DNA from 3 places in the Alkaliphilus sp. B6464 genome. Region 1 is predicted to be linked to each of the others. Evidence: riboswitches for the same ligand, from Rfam matches in the RefSeq annotation. Region 1 holds a riboswitch; each other region holds the start of a gene.
The links. A riboswitch is a leader RNA that binds a small molecule or an ion and turns the genes downstream of it on or off. The one in region 1 is predicted to bind thiamine pyrophosphate.

Region 1 (6,790 bases):
ATTAAAAATATAATCACTATTTTAAATTGCGCAGATGAACATACCTTAGTAATATTAGATGAACTGGGGGCAGGTACAGATCCAGGTGAAGGAATGGGTATAGCTGTTGCAGTACTAGAGGAGTTATATAATAAAGGTGCTATTATATGTGCTACAACTCATTATAGTGAAATAAAAGAATTTGCTCAAAATCATGAAGGCTTTATAAATGGTTCCATGGCATTTGATATTAATACTTTAAAACCATTATATAAGCTTAATATAGGTAAACCGGGAGAGAGTAATGCATTTTTAATCGCATTAAGACTTGGTATGAATGAAAAACTAATAGAAAGAGCTCATACAATTACCTATAAAGAGCAAAAGGATTATTCCCAATATAAAGATCAATATGAAGTTATTATTAAAGATGAAGTAGAGGTAAAAAAGCATTTAGAACAGGTTGAGAAGGTAAAAATAGGTATCGATAAAAATAAAGAGGCTAAGAAGAGTAATAAAAAGGAAATGTTCAATGTGGGAGATTGCGTTTTTGTAAGCTCTATGAACAGAACAGGAATTATATGTGAGGGTGAAAATGCTAAGGGCGAGTACGGTGTTATGATTATGCAAAAGAAAATCAAGATAAACAAAAAACGCCTATCACTCTATATAGAAAAGGAAGAACTCTATCCAGAGAATTATGATTTTGATATTGTGCTTAAAACCAAAGATCATCGAAAGAAAGATAAATTAATTAATAAAGGACATGGAAAGGGAATTTCTATAGAGTTGGAGAGAAGAGAGAATTAATTAAAAGCTGGTGCAATATAAGCCATAGAGTTGTTTTCTTTGTTATACAAAATTAAAATATCGTATAAAATACTATCATAATTGCATAAACGTTCTAACATATTCGTATATTTTTTAAAATTTTATATAAAACATTTGGTTTTTTGAAAAAAATTAATGTATAATAAATATTATAGATATAGCGGTTATAAAATTTAAACAAAAAGGAGCTAATGAATATGGAGCATGTTTATACAGGTAAAACAAAGGATGTATATGCTTTAGAAGACGGAAATTATCTACTTAAGTTTAAAGACGATGTAACAGGAGAAGACGGTAAGTTTGATCCGGGAGCCAACACAGTTGGGTTAACCATAGAGGGAGCAGGTAAGGCAGGGCTTAGATTAACAAAGTTTTTCTTTGAAATATTAAGAGAAAAGAATATACCTACCCACTATATTGATGCAAACATTGAACAAGCAACTATGACAGTAAAACCTGCTACTGTATTTGGTAATGGGATTGAAGTTATTTGCCGTTACAGAGCAGTAGGAAGCTTTCTACGTCGTTATGGTATGTATGCTACCGAGGGCCAGCCATTAGATGGCTTTGTAGAAGTTACACTTAAGGATGATATCCGTCAAGACCCGCCTATTTCAGAAGATGCTCTTCATATGCTAGGTATTTTATCTAGAGACGAGTACAAAGTGCTGAAAGGCCTTACTAAAGAAATAGGAAATATAATTAAGGAAGAATTGGCCAAAAAAGGGATAGATCTATATGATATAAAGTTTGAATTTGGTAGAGTAGGAGAAGATGCTCACGTCGCATTAATAGATGAAATCTCTGGCGGAAATATGAGGGCATATAAGGATGGAGAGTATATAGAACCATTGGAATTAGAGAGATTAATGCTACTAGAGTAAAAAAATATAAATAATAGGCTCCCTTATGGTAAAATTAAAGATATAAAGCCATAATGGAGCTTTTTTATAGTCTAGGAAAGTATAAATTTTTTAATTGCATAAGAAAGAAGATGAAACTAGTGAAGAAAACTGTACTTATAACTGGAGGTTCAAAGGGAATTGGATCAGCAATAACAAAGCTATTTGCGCAAAATAATTATAATGTAATAATAAACTATTTAAAGTCTGAAAAAGAAGCTCTTGATTTACAGTCGAGTCTTTTAAAGGAAGGGTATAACGCTTTAGCACACAGAGCGGATATTACAAAAAGAGACGAAGCTGAAGCTATGATTAATGAAGGTATAAAAAGATTTGGGGCTATAGATGTAATAGTAAATAACGCTGGTATTTCTGAGCAAAAGTTATTTACAGATATTACAGAGCATGAATGGGATAATATGATGAATGTACATATTAAAGGGATGTTTAATTGTTCTCAATGTGCCCTTCCACATATGATTAGTAGAAAACAAGGTAAGATCATAAATATATCTTCTATATGGGGTATGGTAGGTGCTTCCTGTGAGGTCCACTATTCTACAGCAAAAGCAGGGATAATTGGTTTTACAAAAGCTTTAGCCAAGGAATTAGGTCCTTCGAATATTCAAGTAAATTGTGTTGCACCTGGTATTATTGAGACGGATATGAATAGCTTTCTTGATGAAAAAGAAAAGGAATGTTTAGTTGAATGTACACCTCTATTAAGATTTGGTAAGCCAGAAGAAGTTGCTCAAAGTGTTCTTTATCTAGCATCGGATAAAGCTGACTTTATAACAGGACAGGTTATCGGTGTTAACGGAGGATTTGTTATATAATTTTAAAGCTATAGCTTTTGTCACTTATTTGTTCTTATTGATTATAAAAATACTATGTGTTATTATGTTGGTATAAAATAAAACTAAATTAGAATTAAACACTGGGAGAGCTGGAAAGGCCAGCTGAGAGAAAGACCCTATAATGTCTTTGATCCCTAAGAACCTGATCTGGATAATACCAGCGTAGGAAAGTGTATTTGTATTAGGCATTTTATTATATGCGTAATTAAGCACAAATCCTATAGTTGGGTTTGTGCTTTTTTTATTGTTTAAGATAAATTACTTTTAAAGTGTAGGGGGTTAATTATGAAGTTATATGAACATATTTATGGAATTCTTGAAAATGTAAAAAAGAATAAACCACTTGTACATCACATTACAAATTATGTTACAGTTAACGATTGTGCAAATATTGTGCTAGCTTTAGGAGGAAGTCCTGTAATGGCAGATGACCCAAAGGAAGTTGAGGAGATGGTATCCATCGCATCTGCACTGGTATTGAATATAGGCACATTAAATGAAAGAACTATAGAATCCTTTATATTAGCAGGTAAAAAAGCAAATACATTAAATATTCCAGTAATATTAGACCCTGTAGGAGTGGGTGCAACAACTTTGAGGAATAAAACAGTAGAAAGAATTTTAAGGGAAGTAAAATTATCTGTACTTAGAGGTAATATGTCGGAAATTAAAAATATTTATGGGATAGAAGCCTTAACTAGAGGAGTAGATTCTATAGATAATCCATTAGATGGAGGAAAAGAAATAGCTATAGAGCTTTCAAAAAGGCTGGGATGTATTGTTGCGATAACAGGAGCCGTAGATATTATTTCTGATGGAGAAAAGGTCTATTATATCAATAATGGTCATGAAATATTATCTAGCATAACAGGCACAGGATGCATGAGCTCATCTTTAATAGGTGTTTGTTGTGGTACAGGAGAAGAAAGCCTATATGGGACAATTGCAGGAATTATGATAATGGGTATTGCAGGAGAGAAAGCACATAAACGATTAAAAGAACAGGAAGGATTAGGAAGCGTTAAGGTTTACTTAATGGATGCAATAAGCAAACTTAAGCCAGAAGATATTAAAGAAAGGGGAAAGATTAATGAAATCCAATAGAAATATTAATTACGAACTTTATTTAGTATCCGATAGAGATGTTTTAGGTGGAAGGGACTTTATAAGGAGCTTAGAAGAAGCTATTTTAGGTGGTGTAACTCTTATCCAGCTTAGAGAAAAAAGTGCTACTTCTTCAGAGTTTTATAGCCTTGCAGTTAAGGTTAAAGAGCTTACATATAAATATAATATTCCTCTAATAATTAATGATAGACTAGATATTGCTCTAGCAGTAGATGCTGATGGTGTTCATGTGGGACAGGATGATATGCCAGCAAATGTTGTAAGAGATATTCTAGGAAAAGATAAAATTGTGGGAGTCTCCACTGCAACATTAGAAGAGGCCCTAAAGGCTATAGAAGATGGGGCTGACTATATAGGGGTAGGGGCATTATTTCCTACAGATACTAAAACGGATACTCGTATTGTAACATTAGACCAGCTTAAAAATATTAAAGAAAATATAAATATTCCAGTGGTTGGGATAGGTGGTATTAATGAAAGTAATATAAAATCCGTAAGCGACACAGGTATAGATGGAGTTGCTATAGTTTCTGCCATATTAGGTAAACAGGATATTAGAGAAGCAGCCGTAAAATTATATAATGATTTTTCACGAAAATAAATAAAGGTTTAATTCCAATGGGTCTTAGAACCCTATGCTATAGGATAAATACAAATGCAGGAGGTATAGATTAATGATTTCATATTTCAACATAATGGCTTTATTAGCATTAACGGTTGTTGCCTTTACTATTATAGGTGTTCTATATAGTAGAGGAAAAATAGAGACCATGGACGATTTTCTAACTGCTAGTGGCAGTATAGGATCGAAAATATTATCTGCCACATTTACTTTGTATTAGAGTATTTGCAGAAAAGGTCGCATTAGTAGCAGCTGTGCTAGGAATAGTTTCAGGAGTGCCATTCTTTGTGGCTAACAAGTTATTAATAGCATTTGCGCTGCCAGTTATTACTTCAGCTGCTATATGTATAATTGGCTCTATGATTACCAAACAATCTAATGTTTCAAAGAACAGCCTAGCTCTTGCTAAAGATCGCTAAAATTAAGTGTAGAAAAGTTTTTAGTTTCCTTAGGATAAAATATATAAATAAAGCCAGCCCTTTTTATTAGGAGCTGGCTTTATTTATACCACATAGGAAATTATGTACTTTCTAAAACTGTGGATAAGCCATAATTTCTGTAATGTGTCAACAAAATCAACATTAATAATCTTTGAAAAAAGTTTTGTTATATTGATATAGATAAGTAATAGTGGGTACATATATTAATTAATACTATTTGCACTAAATAAAGATTGGAGAGAGGGACTTGAATCAATATTTAAATCTACATACTATATTTTTAATTTTTATAGTTTATTCATTTTTAGGGTGGTGCCTAGAAGTGATATTTCATATTTATACCGATAAGAAGCTGATTAACAGAGGATTTTTACATGGACCTATTTGCCCTATTTATGGTACTGGATCAGTATTAATGATATTATTTTTAACACCACTACAAGACAATATCTTCTATTTATTTGTGGGTGGATTTATTGTAGCTACTATTTTAGAATATATAACAGGCTATGTTTTAGAGATAGCATTTGATACAAAATGGTGGGATTATACTAATGAAAAGTTTAATTTAAAAGGATATGTGTGCTTAAGATTTTCGATTATGTGGGGAGCTGCATCAGTATTTTTAATGAGGGTTTTAAATTATAAAATACAAGAAATCATATATTCAATACCTAACTTTATGATAGAGCCATTATATAATATAATCCTAGTTATTTTTGTTGTAGACGTTACTTTAACAATTAATTCTTTAATTGAGTTTAGAGCGATACTAAAAGAGCTTAAAGTAATTAAAGAGGAGCTAAGTCAAAAGCTTAAGGAAAAAGATACCTTGCTAGCACAGCGTAGAGATAAGGTATATATGAGATTGAAAAAACGACATATTAGTTTTTTAAGAATGTATCCTACCTTAACCAAAGGTAAGTTTAGTGACTTAATTGGCGAAATAAAATCTAGAATAGAGGAAAGAAAGATATAAAGAAGTATTTAATTACAAAATGACTTTTATTAATTATTAGAATATACTATGTTATTATATTTATGAAAATTAAAAATAAACAAAAATTAAGCACAGACTCTACAATTAGGTGTGTGCTTTTCTCGTTTTGAAAAAGTAGTGAAGATAGATGAAATAAACAATTTTTCTATAGAAGATATTAAGGAAAGATGTTAGGAAATATCATCACTTTCTTTTAATATATTTAAAAGCATGTTATCTTCTATAACTTTATGATGATTTCTTATTATATATAAAGATTCTTCATCTAAATTAAGGGGTTTTAGGATCTTCATAGCTTTTGTTGGATGATTATAATATATATCTATTTTTTTTATATTTGCATATTTTTTTATAGTTCCTTTAGATAGCTTATCTATAATCACCAATATTGACTTGTCGATAATATTAATATTCCCATCTATTTTCCCTATATCATGTAGTAAACATATTTTTATAAACCAGCTCATATCTATTCCTAATACTTTTTTATCATTAATGATTTTAATGGCATTTTTAGCAACTCTTATACTGTGATGCTGCTCTCCTACAGATAATTTTTTAAACAGAGCTAATTCTTCTTTATTTAAATATCTAATTACAAATTCTTCATCAATCTTTTTAAAAATACCTGTAAAATACCAATAGAATTGTTTAATCCTGTATATTTTATACACCTTCCTCCATATAGTTTAATTATATTCTAATACAGTTTTAGGGTATTAACAAATTATAATAAACTAAAAGAATCAAGAGCACTGACACTATAGTTCTTTTAGATAGCATTATTAAAATATCAAGCCAAAATCTTTCTCTTAAAAGTCTTATATATTAAAAAGTTAAGGGCTGTTACAAATAAGAGTCCAGCTATATAATACGTTCCAAAAGTAAGATTAAAATTCATATTAGGCTGCATTGCGACGCTCAATGCCTTTACAGTCCAGAAGTTAGGCTCAAATCCAAAGAAAAATTCTTTTTTATCAGTAAAAAACATGGCCACTATTGGAAATATTAATATGGATCCTCCACCCTTCATT
Region 2 (6,790 bases), 770 kb from region 1:
ATAGTAGCTTCACCTTCCTTTGATGGAGCAAATGCACTTAAAGAACATCGTGAAAATCTCCTTGAAAAAAGAAAACAATTAGATTTATTGATAGCTAATGTGGAAAAGAGCATAGCATCAGTAGAAGGGAGAATTAAAATGAGTGATAGAGAAAAATTTGAAGGTTTTAAGCAAAAAATGATTGATGATAATGAGAAGAAATATGGTAAACAAATTCGAGAAAAATATGGCAATGAAACTATTGACAAGTCAAATGCAAAATTAAAAAATATGACTCAAACAGAATATGATGAAGTAACAAGTCTAGCAGAGGAATTAAATAAGACTTTAGCAGAGGCTTTTAAAACTGGAGATCCAGCCAGTGAATTAGCACAAAAAGCAGCGGAGCTTCATAAAAAGTGGCTGACATTTTATTGGATAGAGTATAGCAAAGAGGCTCATGCTGGACTTGCTCAAATGTATGTTGATGATGAAAGATTTACAGCATACTATGATAAAGATGAGCCAGGTACAGCAGAATTTTTAAGAGATGCCATCCTGATTTACACAGGAATAGAAAAATAGTATTTTAAAGAATTAAAAGGCGATTGGGTAACCAGTCGCCTTTTTTGAGCGACAATAGTATTTATTTATAAGAGTAAGTTTAATATAACATTATATTGATATCTCCAGAAGTATAAGCTACTACATTATGCAATGATTATATAGATTTTAAAAAAAATAAGCAGGGAAACATAAAATGTATATAGAAAGTTATTAGCATTATAGAAAATATTATACAAAAAAGAAGGAGGACATATGAAAATATTAGTTGATGCTGATGGATGTCCTGTTAAGGACATAATTCTAAATGTGGCAAAGGAATACAATATAAAGTTAATTATGATAAAAAATATTTGTCATGATCTATATGATGATTATGCAGAAATTATAACAGTGGATCAAGGCAAAGATGTAGTAGATATTACTTTGATCAATCACACAAAAGAGGGAGATATTGTGGTTACTCAAGATTATGGTGTAGCTGCAATGGCTATTGCCAAAAGAGCTATAGCAATTAATCAAAATGGATGGTGCTATACTGATGATAATATAGATGAATTATTAATGCAAAGACATCTTGGCCAAGAGATGAGAAGAAAACATAAAAAATATACAAAAATACCAAAGCGAACAAGGGAAAATGATATTCTATTTGAAGAAAAATTTAGAGAGCTAGTGGCTAATCTGGCAAAGGAATAAATCTTACTATGAAATATTAGGAGAGCAAAATATATAGTAGTTCCGTTTTTAGTAATCATTAAAGTAGAGGGTATGGAAAAAGGAGGCAACAAGAATTTAGTTGCTTCCTTTTTGTCATATAATAAAACAGCAGCGGATGACGTTGATACATCATGCATTAAAGCACATCGCTTTTTTGTAAACCATTTCGATACAGGTCATAAAAATGATGAGTTGGCCCATTTCCTTTTCCAATAGAAAGAGCATGTTTAATGGCGGTGGTTACATATTGCTTTGCTTGTTCCACCGCTTGTGGTATAGGTAGTCCAAGGGCTAGGTTAGATGTGATAGCAGACGAAAATGTACAGCCGGTTCCATGTGTGTTTTTAGTGTTGATACGGTATGTTTCATAGTGATAAAATTGTTTGCCGTCATACAGAACATCAATGGCATTACCAATAGCGTGACCGCCCTTGACAATAACATTTCGGCAACCCATTTCGTAGATCCGCTTTGCGGCAGCTTCCATGTCTTCCATAGAGCTGATAGTCATACCTGAAATCTTTTCTGCTTCTGGAATGTTTGGTGTAAGTACGTCTGCACATGGAATAACAACCTTTATCAGCGTATCAACGGCATTTGGGTTCATCAGCGGACATCCGTTTTTTGCATACATTACAGGGTCAATTACAATGTTTCTCGCCTTATACTGACGGAGCTTTTCTGCAACTGCCTTCATACAGTGCGGTGTGGATAGCATACCTATCTTTACAGCATCAACCTCAATATCCTCAAAAACAGCGTCAATCTGCTTCTGAATCATATCTGGTGTAACATCCTGTATGTCGATGACACGACTTGTGTTTTCGGCCACTATGGACACGATGACGCTCATGCCAAAAACGCCATGGGCAGAAAATGTTTTTAAATCAGCCTGAATTCCGGCACCTCCACTGCAATCCGATCCTGCGATACTCAATACTTTTTTCATTAGAAATCCTCCTTTAATATTGGATATATAATTACCATCATCCTGTGCTAACAGAAATCAGATTATCCTCATAGTTAGACAAAAAAATGGGTGCAATCCGTATCACGGAAAGCACCCAATAAATAACATAGTATGTAATTGATTTGCTTCCCTACGTTGGTCTTAACCAACAGGTTCAAAGGGTCAGGTTTTAACCTTCTCAACTACAAGTAGTCCCCCCGCAAGCGATAAACCATATTCAATTTTCCACACCTATTTTCAAATAAAAATAGAGTGTTTTTCTCATTTATTTTTTCACAAGGGCACAGACTACTTTACATAACCCAATCGATTTTTATTTTATATATAAACCTTTACTGTTTTTATTCGATTTCTTTCGATACTCTCTACTATAAGTGTAATATTATCATATTCTACTTTTTCACCTAATTTAGGTAATCTTCCTAGAGATTCTATGACTAGGCCACCAATGGAATCAAAATCTTCAGATTCGAAGTTTGTATCTAAAATTTCGTTGACTGTATTAATCTTGGTACTGCCAATTATAATATATTCACCATCTTTAACAAATTGGACTTCACTTTCAAATTCATCGTATTCATCTTCGATATCTCCGACAATTTCTTCGATTAAATCTTCTATAGTAATAATTCCAGCGGTACCTCCATATTCATCTAGCACGATGGCCATATGGGTTCTGTTTTTCTTCATTTCTGTAAAAGTATCGCTAATTTTTTTAAATTCAAATGTATAATAAGGCTTTCTTACATACTCCTCTATATTAAAATTATCCTTTTTATTATCAAGGAAAATTAAATCTCTAACATTTAAAACTCCAATAATATTGTCTATACCTTCTTTATAGATAGGGTATCTAGAAAACTGCTCATCCTTAACCTTATCTATAACCTGTTGGAATGGAAGATCAATATCTATCGCAACAATATCTGTTCTTTGAATCATTACATCTTTAATTTGAAGATCTCCAAATTCAAAAACATTATGTATCATTTGTGTTTCTTCCGTTTCTAAAACTCCTTCTTCCTCACTAACTGCAACAATTGTACGCAGTTCTTCCTCGGTTATAATAGGTTGTGCATTATCAGTTTTAATACCTAGTATATTCAGGATTCCATTTGTTAAATACATCAGAACAATAACAATTGGATTTAACAAAGTAACGATGAAAGAAAGAGGCTTACTAACCTTTAATGAAACTTTTTCTGGAAATTGTGCAGCAAGGGATTTAGGTGTTATTTCACCAAATATTAATACTAATAATGTCATAATCCCTGTTGATATAAATACACCTTTACTACCAAAAAAATCTAAGGCTAATGAGGTAGCTAATGCAGACGCACCAATATTTACAATATTATTGCCTACAAGAATTGTACCTAAAAGTTTATTAGGATCTTTTACTAGTCGTTCTACTAAATCTCCCCCTTTTACTTTCTCTTCTACCATATACCTTACACGAATTTTACTTAATGACATAAGCGCTGTTTCCGATGTAGAGAAAAAAGCAGAACAAAACAAAAGTCCCAATAAAACTATAATTTGCCACATACTATCAGGGTCCAAAATTTACCACACTCCTCATATTATTCTAATGCTTAAAATATTATCAAAATAATTATATCATAAATTCTCTAGTAAAATGATACTTTTTTAGGGCTGATTTTCAGAATAATCAGCTTAAATTAACTATTGACTATGGAAATATAATGAGTCTAAGATGTTAGTCGATATTATTTTCTTATTAGGAATAACTATATTAGACTATTAAAAGGATGACATACTCAGCTTGTCATTCAGTCAATTAAATCATATAATATAAATAAATATTCTAGTAGGTATTTTTCTACATATTAGGATATTTATAATATATTAATAAAAGTTTGAAAGGAATACTCGCTATGATTGAGATAAATGGTAAATATAACAATGCAATAGTTTATACTAAAAATATTGAAGAAGGTGCAGTAAAGCAGATTGAAAACTTGCTTAATCAGGAGTTTATAAAAGGAAGTAAGATAAGGATAATGCCGGATGTTCATAGTGGAGCAGGATGTACTATAGGGACCACAATGACAATTGATGATAAAATTGTTCCAAACCTTGTTGGTGTTGACATCGGTTGTGGTATAGAGGCTATAAAGATTAAAAATCGAAATATAGAGCTGCAAAAATTAGATAAGTTAATTTATAGCAAAATACCTTGCGGATTTAATATAAGAGATAAAGAGCATAAATTTAATGATGAAATTGACTTGAATGAGCTTAAATGTAAAAGCAAAGTTAACATTAATAGGGCTAGACGTAGTATTGGAACTTTAGGTGGTGGAAACCACTTTATTGAAGCAAATAAAGATAGTAAAGGAAATATATACATATCTATTCACTCAGGTAGTCGTCATTTAGGACATGAGGTTGCAAGTCTTTATCAAGAAGAGGCTTATAAATCAACTAATAATACAAAGGAAGATATACCGAAAGCTTTAGCTTATGTATCAGGACAGCTATTTGAAGATTATATTCATGATATGAAAATTGTTCAACTTTTTGCAGAATTAAATCGTAAGGCTATGATTCAGGAAATAATTAAAGGTATGAAGCTTGATGTGGTAGAACAATTTACAACTATTCATAATTATATAGATACGGAGAATATGATTCTAAGAAAAGGTGCAGTTTCAGCTAAGTACGGCGAAAAACTTTTAATACCAATAAACATGCGTGATGGTAGCCTTATTTGTATTGGAAAAGGTAATGAAAATTGGAATTTCTCAGCCCCCCATGGTGCAGGAAGACTTATGAGTAGGACAGAAGCTAAAAATTCATTTACACTTAATCAATTTAAAAAGACAATGGAAGGTATTTATACAACATCGGTAAATAAACAAACACTTGATGAATGCCCTTTTGCATATAAGCCTATAGATGAAATAGTAAACAACATAGGAGATACTGTAGATATAGTTGAGAAGATAACACCTATATATAACTTTAAAGCTGCAGAGTAGTTGTAATGAAGTAACTTTTAGGCATATATTGTAATTTTAAAAACTCCCAGAAGGTAGTCTACCTCCGGGAGTTTTTTATTCACATCTATTTATTAAGAAAAGCCTCAATGTACTCTTCATATGTCATAACTCTATCATTGTAACCAGTAGATGTTATTTCAATTATTCTATTAGCTATGGTTTGTATAAATTGATGGTCGTGGGATGTAAATAAAACATTACTCTTATAATCTCTTAGTCCGTTATTTACAGAGGTTATAGATTCTAGGTCTAAATGATTTGTAGGTTGATCTAATAATAAAACGTTAGCATTAGCTAGCATCATTTTAGATAACATACATCTAACCTTTTCTCCACCAGATAGAACTTTAACTTTCTTTAATGCCTCATCCCCAGAGAATAGCATTCTACCTAAAAATCCACGTAAATATATTTCAGACTGTTCTACAGAGAATTGACGCAACCAATCTATAAGATTTAAATCTACGTCATTGAAAAACTCAGAGTTATCTTTAGGGAAATAAGAATTTGTAATTGTTACTCCCCACTTTACTGTACCACTATCAGGTTCTATTTCACCCATTAATATTTTAAATAAAGTTGTAATCGCTATTTCATTATCTCCTATAAAGGCAATTTTATCGCCCTTATTTACTATAAAGCTAACGTTATCAAGCACCTTTACACCATCTATAGTTTTGGATAAATTGTCTACTAACAAAATGTCATTCCCTACTTCTCTTTCCATAGTAAAGCCTACAAAAGGATATCTTCTGGTAGAAGGCTGAATATCATCTAAAGATATCTTTTCTAGTAATTTTTTACGAGAGGTAGCTTGTTTAGATTTAGATGCATTTGCACTAAATCTAGCGATAAAGGCTTGTAGTTCTTTTATTTTATCTTCTTTTTTCTTATTTTGATCTTTCATCATTTGAAGAGCTAACTGGCTTGATTCATACCAGAAATCATAGTTTCCTACAAACATTTTAATTTTACCAAAATCTATATCTACCATATGGGTACATACTTCATTAAGAAAATGTCTATCGTGGGATACTACTAAAACAGTTCCTTCAAAATCGCCTAAAAAGTTTTGCAACCAATTTACAGCAGCAATATCTAAATGGTTGGTAGGCTCGTCCAAAATAAGAATACCAGGTTTGCCAAATAGGGCTTGGGCAAGTAGGACCTTAACCTTTTCAGTACCAGTTAAATCTGCCATCTTCTTATAATGAAGCTCTGTACCTATACCTAAACCTTGTAGTAAAGATGATGCTTCAGATTCTGCACTCCAGCCATCCATCTCTGCAAATTCACCTTCAAGCTCTGATGCTCTTATTCCATCTTCATCTGTGAAATCTTCTTTAGCATAGATAGCGTCCTTTTCTACCATAATTTCATAAAGTCTTTTGTTACCCATAATAACTGTTTGTATAACTTCATTTTGGTCATATTCATAGTGGTCCTGTTTTAAAACAGACATACGTGTATTAGGAGCAATAGATACATCACCAGTATTTGGCTCTATTTCACCTGATAATATTCTTAAAAA
Region 3 (6,790 bases), 470 kb from region 1:
GATGCCTCTTGAGCCACAAGTAGAAGCGCAAAGAGAAAACTGGGAATATGCTATGACTGTAACAGATAAATCCCACTTAACAAATAAATTTACATTTAAAGGTAGCCAATTTGCTAAGCCTCTATTTGAGTTCTCAGGAGCTTGTGCAGGTTGTGGTGAAACTCCTTACATTAAGCTAGCTACCCAATTATTTGGAGATAGAATGATAATTGCCAATGCTACAGGTTGTTCTTCAATCTATGGTGGTAGTGCCCCATCTGTTCCGTACTGCACAAATGCAGAAGGACAAGGTCCTGCTTGGGCTAACTCATTATTTGAAGATAATGCTGAGTACGGATACGGTATGTTCTTAGCTGTTAAGCAAATGAGGAATAGATTAACAGACTTAATGACACAAGCATTAGAGCTTAATATTGCTGACGAATTAAAGGATGCTTTCAAAGCTTGGTTAGAAGGAAAAGATAATGCCGATGCATCTAAGAAGGCTACTTATGATATGCTATCATTACTTGATGCAGCTAAAGGTAATGCTGTAATCGATGAAATAATCGAGAAGAAAGACTTCTTAGTTAAAAAATCTCAATGGATCTTCGGTGGAGATGGTTGGGCTTATGACATCGGATTTGGTGGATTAGACCACGTAATAGCTTCTGGAGAAGATGTAAATATTCTTGTTGTAGATACAGAGGTTTATTCAAACACAGGAGGACAATCTTCAAAATCATCTCCAACAGCTGCTATTGCTAAGTTTGCATCTGCTGGTAAGAGAACTAAGAAGAAAGACCTTGGTATGATAGCAATGAGCTATGGATATGTTTATGTAGCGCAAGTATCTGTAGGAGCTGATAAAAATCAATTAATGAAGGCTATGAAAGAAGCAGAAGCATATAATGGACCATCTATTATCATTGCTTACTCACCATGTATTGCTCATGGTATTAAAGCAGGAATGGGCAAAACTCAAGAGCAAGGTAAGAAAGCTGTTGAGGCTGGATACTGGCATCTATACAGATTCAACCCAGAGTTAAAAGAGCAAGGACAAAATCCATTTACACTAGATTCTAAAGAGCCTACAGCATCATTTAAAGACTTCTTATTAAGTGAAGTACGTTACGATTCATTAGTTAAGACATTCCCAGAAGTAGCAGACATGCTATTCGAGAAGTCTCAAAAAGAAGCTAATGAAAGATATGAAACATACAAACGTTTAGCTGGAAAATAATATAAACGATAGAAGCGGGGCTTATGCCCCGTTTCTTTTTGCTAATAGTTAGCATATAATGGGTAATAATAATGAAATAATATACAGATCGAAATTGGTTATATGTTGTTTCTAGATTAGTATTTAGGGGGATTATGAATGAATGTACTTCAAGTTATTACTATACTGTATACAATAATAAATATAATTATTGGTGTAGATGTATTATTAGACAATCGTGATCCTTCTAGTACGATCGCATGGCTTATGGTTTTATTCATTTTACCAGGAGTAGGAATTTTTCTATACTTATATATTGGACGGAATCATCGTAAACAGAAAACCTTCATTAAAAAAAGAAGAGAAGATTATATTATTTTAGACCATCTATTAAATGAGCAATTAGTATCTACAAACTATGGAGAGCTATTTAAAAGAACTTTTAATGATACTAGAGGAAAGGTTATTCCGCTTCTATTAAATAATACCCGTTCTCCAATTACGGTAAATAATAAGGTGAAGGTACTACAGAATGGTGAGGTAACTTTTTCAGAAATGTTAGCCTCTATTAATAACGCAAAAGAGCATATTCACATGGAGTATTTTATTATAAAAGATAGCCATATAGGTAGAAAGTTTCAGCAAGCCTTAATAAAAAAGGCACAGGAAGGACTTGAGGTGCGTCTCATATATGATGCTGTTGGTAGCTGGAGGTTGAAAAAGAGTTTTCTTAAACCATTAAAAGATGCAGGAGTACAGATGGAAGCATTTTTACCTGTAACATTACCTTTGTTTGGAAGTAGACTAAACTATAGAAATCATAGAAAGATACTAGTTGTAGATGGTAAAGTAGGATTTGTCGGTGGGATTAATATAGGGGATGAATATTTAGGAAAAAATAAAAATATGGGATTTTGGAGAGATACCCATCTAAAACTTCAAGGGGAAGCTGTATATGTACTCCAAGGAATATTTTTAGCAGATTGGTACTTTGTTTCTAAGCAAACTATAGATAATTTAAAGTATTTTCCATCTCAAGGATATTGTGGAGAAAAAATTGTGCAAATTGCATCTAGTGGTCCAGATTCCTATTGGGCATCTATCCACCAAGCATATTTTTCTGCTATTAATAGTGCAAGAGATAGACTATATATTACAACTCCGTATCTTGTTCCAGATGAAGGTATTTTACTTGCATTAAAAACAGCTGCATTAAGAGGAGTAGATGTTAGATTACTTCTTCCGATTAAACCAGATCACAAAACTGTATTCTGGGCATCTAAGTCCCATTTTATTGAGTTGCTAGAGGCGGGGGTAAAAATTTATCAATATGGTAAAGGTTTTGTTCATGGGAAGGTATTTATTGTAGACAATAACTTTACTTCTATAGGTACAGCAAATTTAGATATACGAAGCTTCAATCTGAATTTTGAAGTAAATGCTTTTATTTATGATAAGGAAGTAAATTATAAAATAGCTAGAGATTTTATAGAGGACTTAAGAGTTAGTAAGGAAGTTCTATTAGACGAATATGAAAAAAGACCATTTATACACAAGGTTAAAGAGTCTATAGCTAGAGTTTTTTCACCTATACTATAGCAAAAAATCTAGGGGCTAGTATAAAGTTACCCCTAGACTTTTTATTATATTATATTGCAAGAAGAAGCTATTCTACTACGATTTCTTGGCTGCTTTCCCATAGACCGTGGATATTGCAGTAGCTTTGAGCATAAATAGTACCAGATTTATTTAATTTTACACTAGTGCATCCTACAGGTTCTGTAAAGTTTTCTCCCTCTCCATGAGCTGTAAATGTGAAGTTAGCAAGCTCCACTGGGAATTTTGCACCTTCTGCATGGAAATATACTTTAAACCAAGATATATAGTGTTCCAATGTATTTGGATGACCTATTGCATCACCTACAGATACCTTTAATTCAAAAGTTTCTCCTGCCTTTACTTTTTCAGGAGCATGTATTACTGGAACATGTTTTTCGCCTTTCCAATCTCCGCTTTGTAAAAATTGACCTAATGTTTTCATTAAAATCATCCTTCCTTATATGTTATGTATCTAAGTTTAATCGCTATAACCTCAGTTATATATATAACCATTATTTTAGTTTTATAACAATTTTATTCATAAAATATAAAAGAAATAATTATTTAGCTAATTTTTAGTTTTAGAGTAGATGCCACTTTCTTTAATTAAAAAAGTGGCATCTATGATTATTCTTATTAAATTTTATAATATATTTATATATGTTTTTAAGCAGAAATTTTTTGCACTTGCTTAATAGCATTTTGTATTTGTGGAATAAGGCTAATAATAGCACAAATTAATGTATCTGTTCCAATAACTAATCCGTTTACAATAAGTGAGTAAAGCAATGGATTCATTCCTTCTGGTGCATAGGAACCGAAGAAGATAACACCGGATAGGAAGCTCATAAAAAACTTACCAAAACCTCCAATAAGACAAGATATGGCAATGTTTTTACGATATAATCCAGCTAGTCCTAAGGCTCCATAGGCTAAAGGATAGTCTAGAAAAAATTGTGCCCAATGAATAATATACGGGTCTTGAATTAGTTTAATCATACCAAAGGCAAATCCAGCCAATATACCCGCAGTAGGACCAAACATAATAGCAAATATAAACATAGGTAACATGCTAGCTGGTGTTATACTACCACCTTGTGAGAAACGATATAGACGTATATAGGAAAGAACAAAAGATAGAGCTATACATAAACTGCCATATACTATTACCTGAGTATAATTAGATTTTTGAGACTCTTTTTTTCTTCTAAAAGCAAAGGCTACAGAAATTAATACTAAGGAAGCTAAAATGATGATGGTTATAGGCTTGAGTTGTAGTAATTTTTCAAACATAATAATACATCCTTTCTTTTGTATCTATCACTGTGTGGATATAAAAAAACGTGAAAAGAAAGCCTTTTCACGTTAATGTACATAGAATCCGCTTTCCTACGCAGGTTTTAACCTACAGGTTCTAAGGGTCGGAATACTCCTCTCAGCACATGGCACCCCCAGCGATAAATATTTTTTCTTTTATTATAACACAATTTCAGAAATAAGTCTTAGATATTTATTTAGAGGCAGGATAATTTTGTAAAAGTAGTACTTTAGACCTATATATATAAATATTACATAATTCTACAATATATGATAAAATGGTAACATATTTATATGTTGGTATTAATTTCTTAATGGGAGGAAAAAACTGTGAAATCTATACGTAAGCAAATAATAATGTTTTTTGGATTGTCAATTACTACTTTATTAGTAATAATGGGGTTTTTTGTTCACACGCAAGTTAGAGATACTATTATACCTCTAACGGAAGGAATGATAGTTCAAGTAGCTGATGCTAGAGATGGGGAAATATCTCAATGGATGCAAGGAAATAGCCATGAAGTTAAAGCAATATCATCAGAAAAAATTATTAGGTCTGGTAATTGGGAAGAAATAAAACCATATTTAGAGTATAGAGGCACCCAATTAAGAGAGGATTTTCTATTAATGTGGTTTGCAGACTTAGATGGAAATTTTCATACAACAACCGGTGGTTCAGGCAACATAAGAAATAGAGAAGACTTTAAGGCTATTGTAGATGAAAAGAAAGAAATGTACATATCTAATCCTATGATATCTGAAGTAACAAAGGAGCCAATAGTAACAATTGTACATCCTGTTAAGAATGAAGGTGGAGAATTAATTGGTGCCTTTGCTGGGGTAATAAAAATTGATAAACTATCAGAAATCGCTAATGATATTGGTATAGGAAATAATGGATTTGGTATGATTGTAGATGGTGCTGGTTTAGTTTTGGCTCATCCTGATGATGAAACAAGATTAAAATTAAATCTTAATACTGGTTCCGAAAATGGGTATGAGGGGCTGGAAGAAATAGCACAAAGAATGGCAGCTGGTGAGACGGGTAGTCAAATATATAAAGATGCAGATGGTCAAAGAAACTTTTTGATATTTTCTCCTATTGGTGCTACTCCAGGTTGGAGTTTGGCTATTAAGATACCAGTGGATCAAATAAGACAGGCAAGCGATAGCATTTTAAATACTATTATTATATTGACATCTATTGTTATTGCGATAACTTTAGTTGTATTTTATATTATATCAGGTTCAATAAGTAGGCCTATAGTTGAAAGTGCAAATTATGCAAATCAAATTGCCAATTTAGATGCTTCAAAAAATGTACCTGATAAGCTTTTAGCAAGGAATGATGAAGTAGGTACTTTAGCACAGTCTCTACAATCAATTGTAGAGAAGTTAAGGGATTTTATAGGTACTGTTGGAGATTCTGCAGATCAGGTCTCTATCTCGTCACAAATTTTAGCAAACACATCTGAACAGTCGTCTGCTTCCTCAGAGGAAGTAGCAAGAACAATAGAACAAATAGCTGAAGGGGCTACAGAACAGGCTGAAAATACTGAAGAAGGAGTAAGAAAAACAGATGAATTAGGAGAGATTATTGAATTAGAGCTAGAGTGTATAGTCGAGATAATGAAGCAGGCGGAGGCAGTTATGCAACTAAAGGATGATGGAGCAGCCATTGTTTCACAATTAACAAATAAAACTAATGCAAGTATCAATGCTATTAAAGAAGTACATGATGGAATTATAAAAACAAATGCTAGTTCAGAAAAAATAGATGAAGCAAGTAAGGTGATACAAAGTATAGCAGAACAAACTAATTTATTAGCTTTAAATGCTGCTATAGAGGCTGCAAGGGCAGGTGAAGCTGGAAGAGGATTTGCTGTAGTGGCAGAAGAAATAAGAAAATTAGCAGAGCAATCTAGTAATTCTACTAGAGAGATTGAAGAAGTAGTTAGGGAGTTACAAAGCAATTCACAGATTGCAGTTGAAATTATTACTAATGTGGCTGAGATTACTAGAGATCAGGAAAATAGTGTTGAAATGACTAAAAATTCTTTTGACGGAATTTCAGATGCTATTATAATGACACAGGCAATGATGAATGAGCTCAATGAGGCTGGTAAAGATATGGCAGAAAAGAAGAACGAAATAATAGGAATTATTCAAAATTTATCTGCTATAGCTCAGGAAAATGCAGCTGCAACTGAGGAGGCTTCTGCTTCTACAGAAGAACAATCAGCTTCCATGGAGGAAATTTCTAGTGCTAGCAATGACATGGCTAACTTAGCAAATGAATTAAAAGAAGTAATTTCTAAATTCAAGATTAGCTAATATATATTTTATGAAATAAAAAAGAAATATAAAATAATTGGCAAAAAAATCAAAACTAACTATAGGAATATAGTTGAAAGGATAAATACAATATAATATAATAGTAACGGTCAAAGTTTATTTAGAGAAGGAGAAAGAGAAATGAGCTTATATAGTCAATGGAAACAAATTGCCTTTGAACATACAGAGGAACAGCAAGCTGTTAAATTCTGGAACGAATATTGCGCAGTAGAAAAAACAATATATGAAAAAGTTTTAGAAGGTCCTACAACTACTATAAAAGGGATACTTGCTGACTTGGCAAAAGAATATGGAGTTGACAACGTTACTTTTGTAGGA

Region 2: another riboswitch for thiamine pyrophosphate. It lies ahead of thiD (bifunctional hydroxymethylpyrimidine kinase/phosphomethylpyrimidine kinase); the one in region 1 lies ahead of thiM (hydroxyethylthiazole kinase).
Region 3: another riboswitch for thiamine pyrophosphate. It lies ahead of thiT (energy-coupled thiamine transporter ThiT); the one in region 1 lies ahead of thiM (hydroxyethylthiazole kinase).

Annotation. Positions count from the first base shown of each region.
Region 1 covers NZ_CP058557.1:929,108-935,897, reverse strand. Annotated here, with positions in the region: gene HYG84_RS04525 (endonuclease MutS2) at 1-789, shown strand, start outside; gene HYG84_RS04520 (phosphoribosylaminoimidazolesuccinocarboxamide synthase) at 1,008-1,694, shown strand; gene ymfI (elongation factor P 5-aminopentanone reductase) at 1,805-2,548, shown strand; TPP riboswitch at 2,642-2,755, shown strand; gene thiM (hydroxyethylthiazole kinase) at 2,855-3,673, shown strand; gene thiE (thiamine phosphate synthase) at 3,660-4,295, shown strand; gene HYG84_RS04500 (hypothetical protein) at 4,369-4,536, shown strand; gene HYG84_RS04495 (hypothetical protein) at 4,571-4,735, shown strand; gene HYG84_RS04490 (putative ABC transporter permease) at 5,079-5,735, shown strand; gene HYG84_RS04485 (HDIG domain-containing metalloprotein) at 5,927-6,430, opposite strand; gene HYG84_RS04480 (ABC transporter permease) at 6,550-6,790, opposite strand, start outside.
Region 2 covers NZ_CP058557.1:157,648-164,437, reverse strand. Annotated here, with positions in the region: gene HYG84_RS00785 (MerR family transcriptional regulator) at 1-564, shown strand, start outside; gene HYG84_RS00780 (YaiI/YqxD family protein) at 799-1,242, shown strand; gene thiD (bifunctional hydroxymethylpyrimidine kinase/phosphomethylpyrimidine kinase) at 1,400-2,212, opposite strand; TPP riboswitch at 2,343-2,442, opposite strand; gene HYG84_RS00770 (HlyC/CorC family transporter) at 2,552-3,796, opposite strand; gene HYG84_RS00765 (RtcB family protein) at 4,132-5,238, shown strand; gene HYG84_RS00760 (ABC-F family ATP-binding cassette domain-containing protein) at 5,324-6,790, opposite strand, start outside.
Region 3 covers NZ_CP058557.1:1,398,026-1,404,815, forward strand. Annotated here, with positions in the region: gene nifJ (pyruvate:ferredoxin (flavodoxin) oxidoreductase) at 1-1,222, shown strand, start outside; gene cls (cardiolipin synthase) at 1,361-2,800, shown strand; gene HYG84_RS06765 (class II SORL domain-containing protein) at 2,868-3,242, opposite strand; gene thiT (energy-coupled thiamine transporter ThiT) at 3,467-4,093, opposite strand; TPP riboswitch at 4,170-4,263, opposite strand; gene HYG84_RS06775 (methyl-accepting chemotaxis protein) at 4,448-6,451, shown strand; gene HYG84_RS06780 (SEC-C metal-binding domain-containing protein) at 6,593-6,790, shown strand, end outside.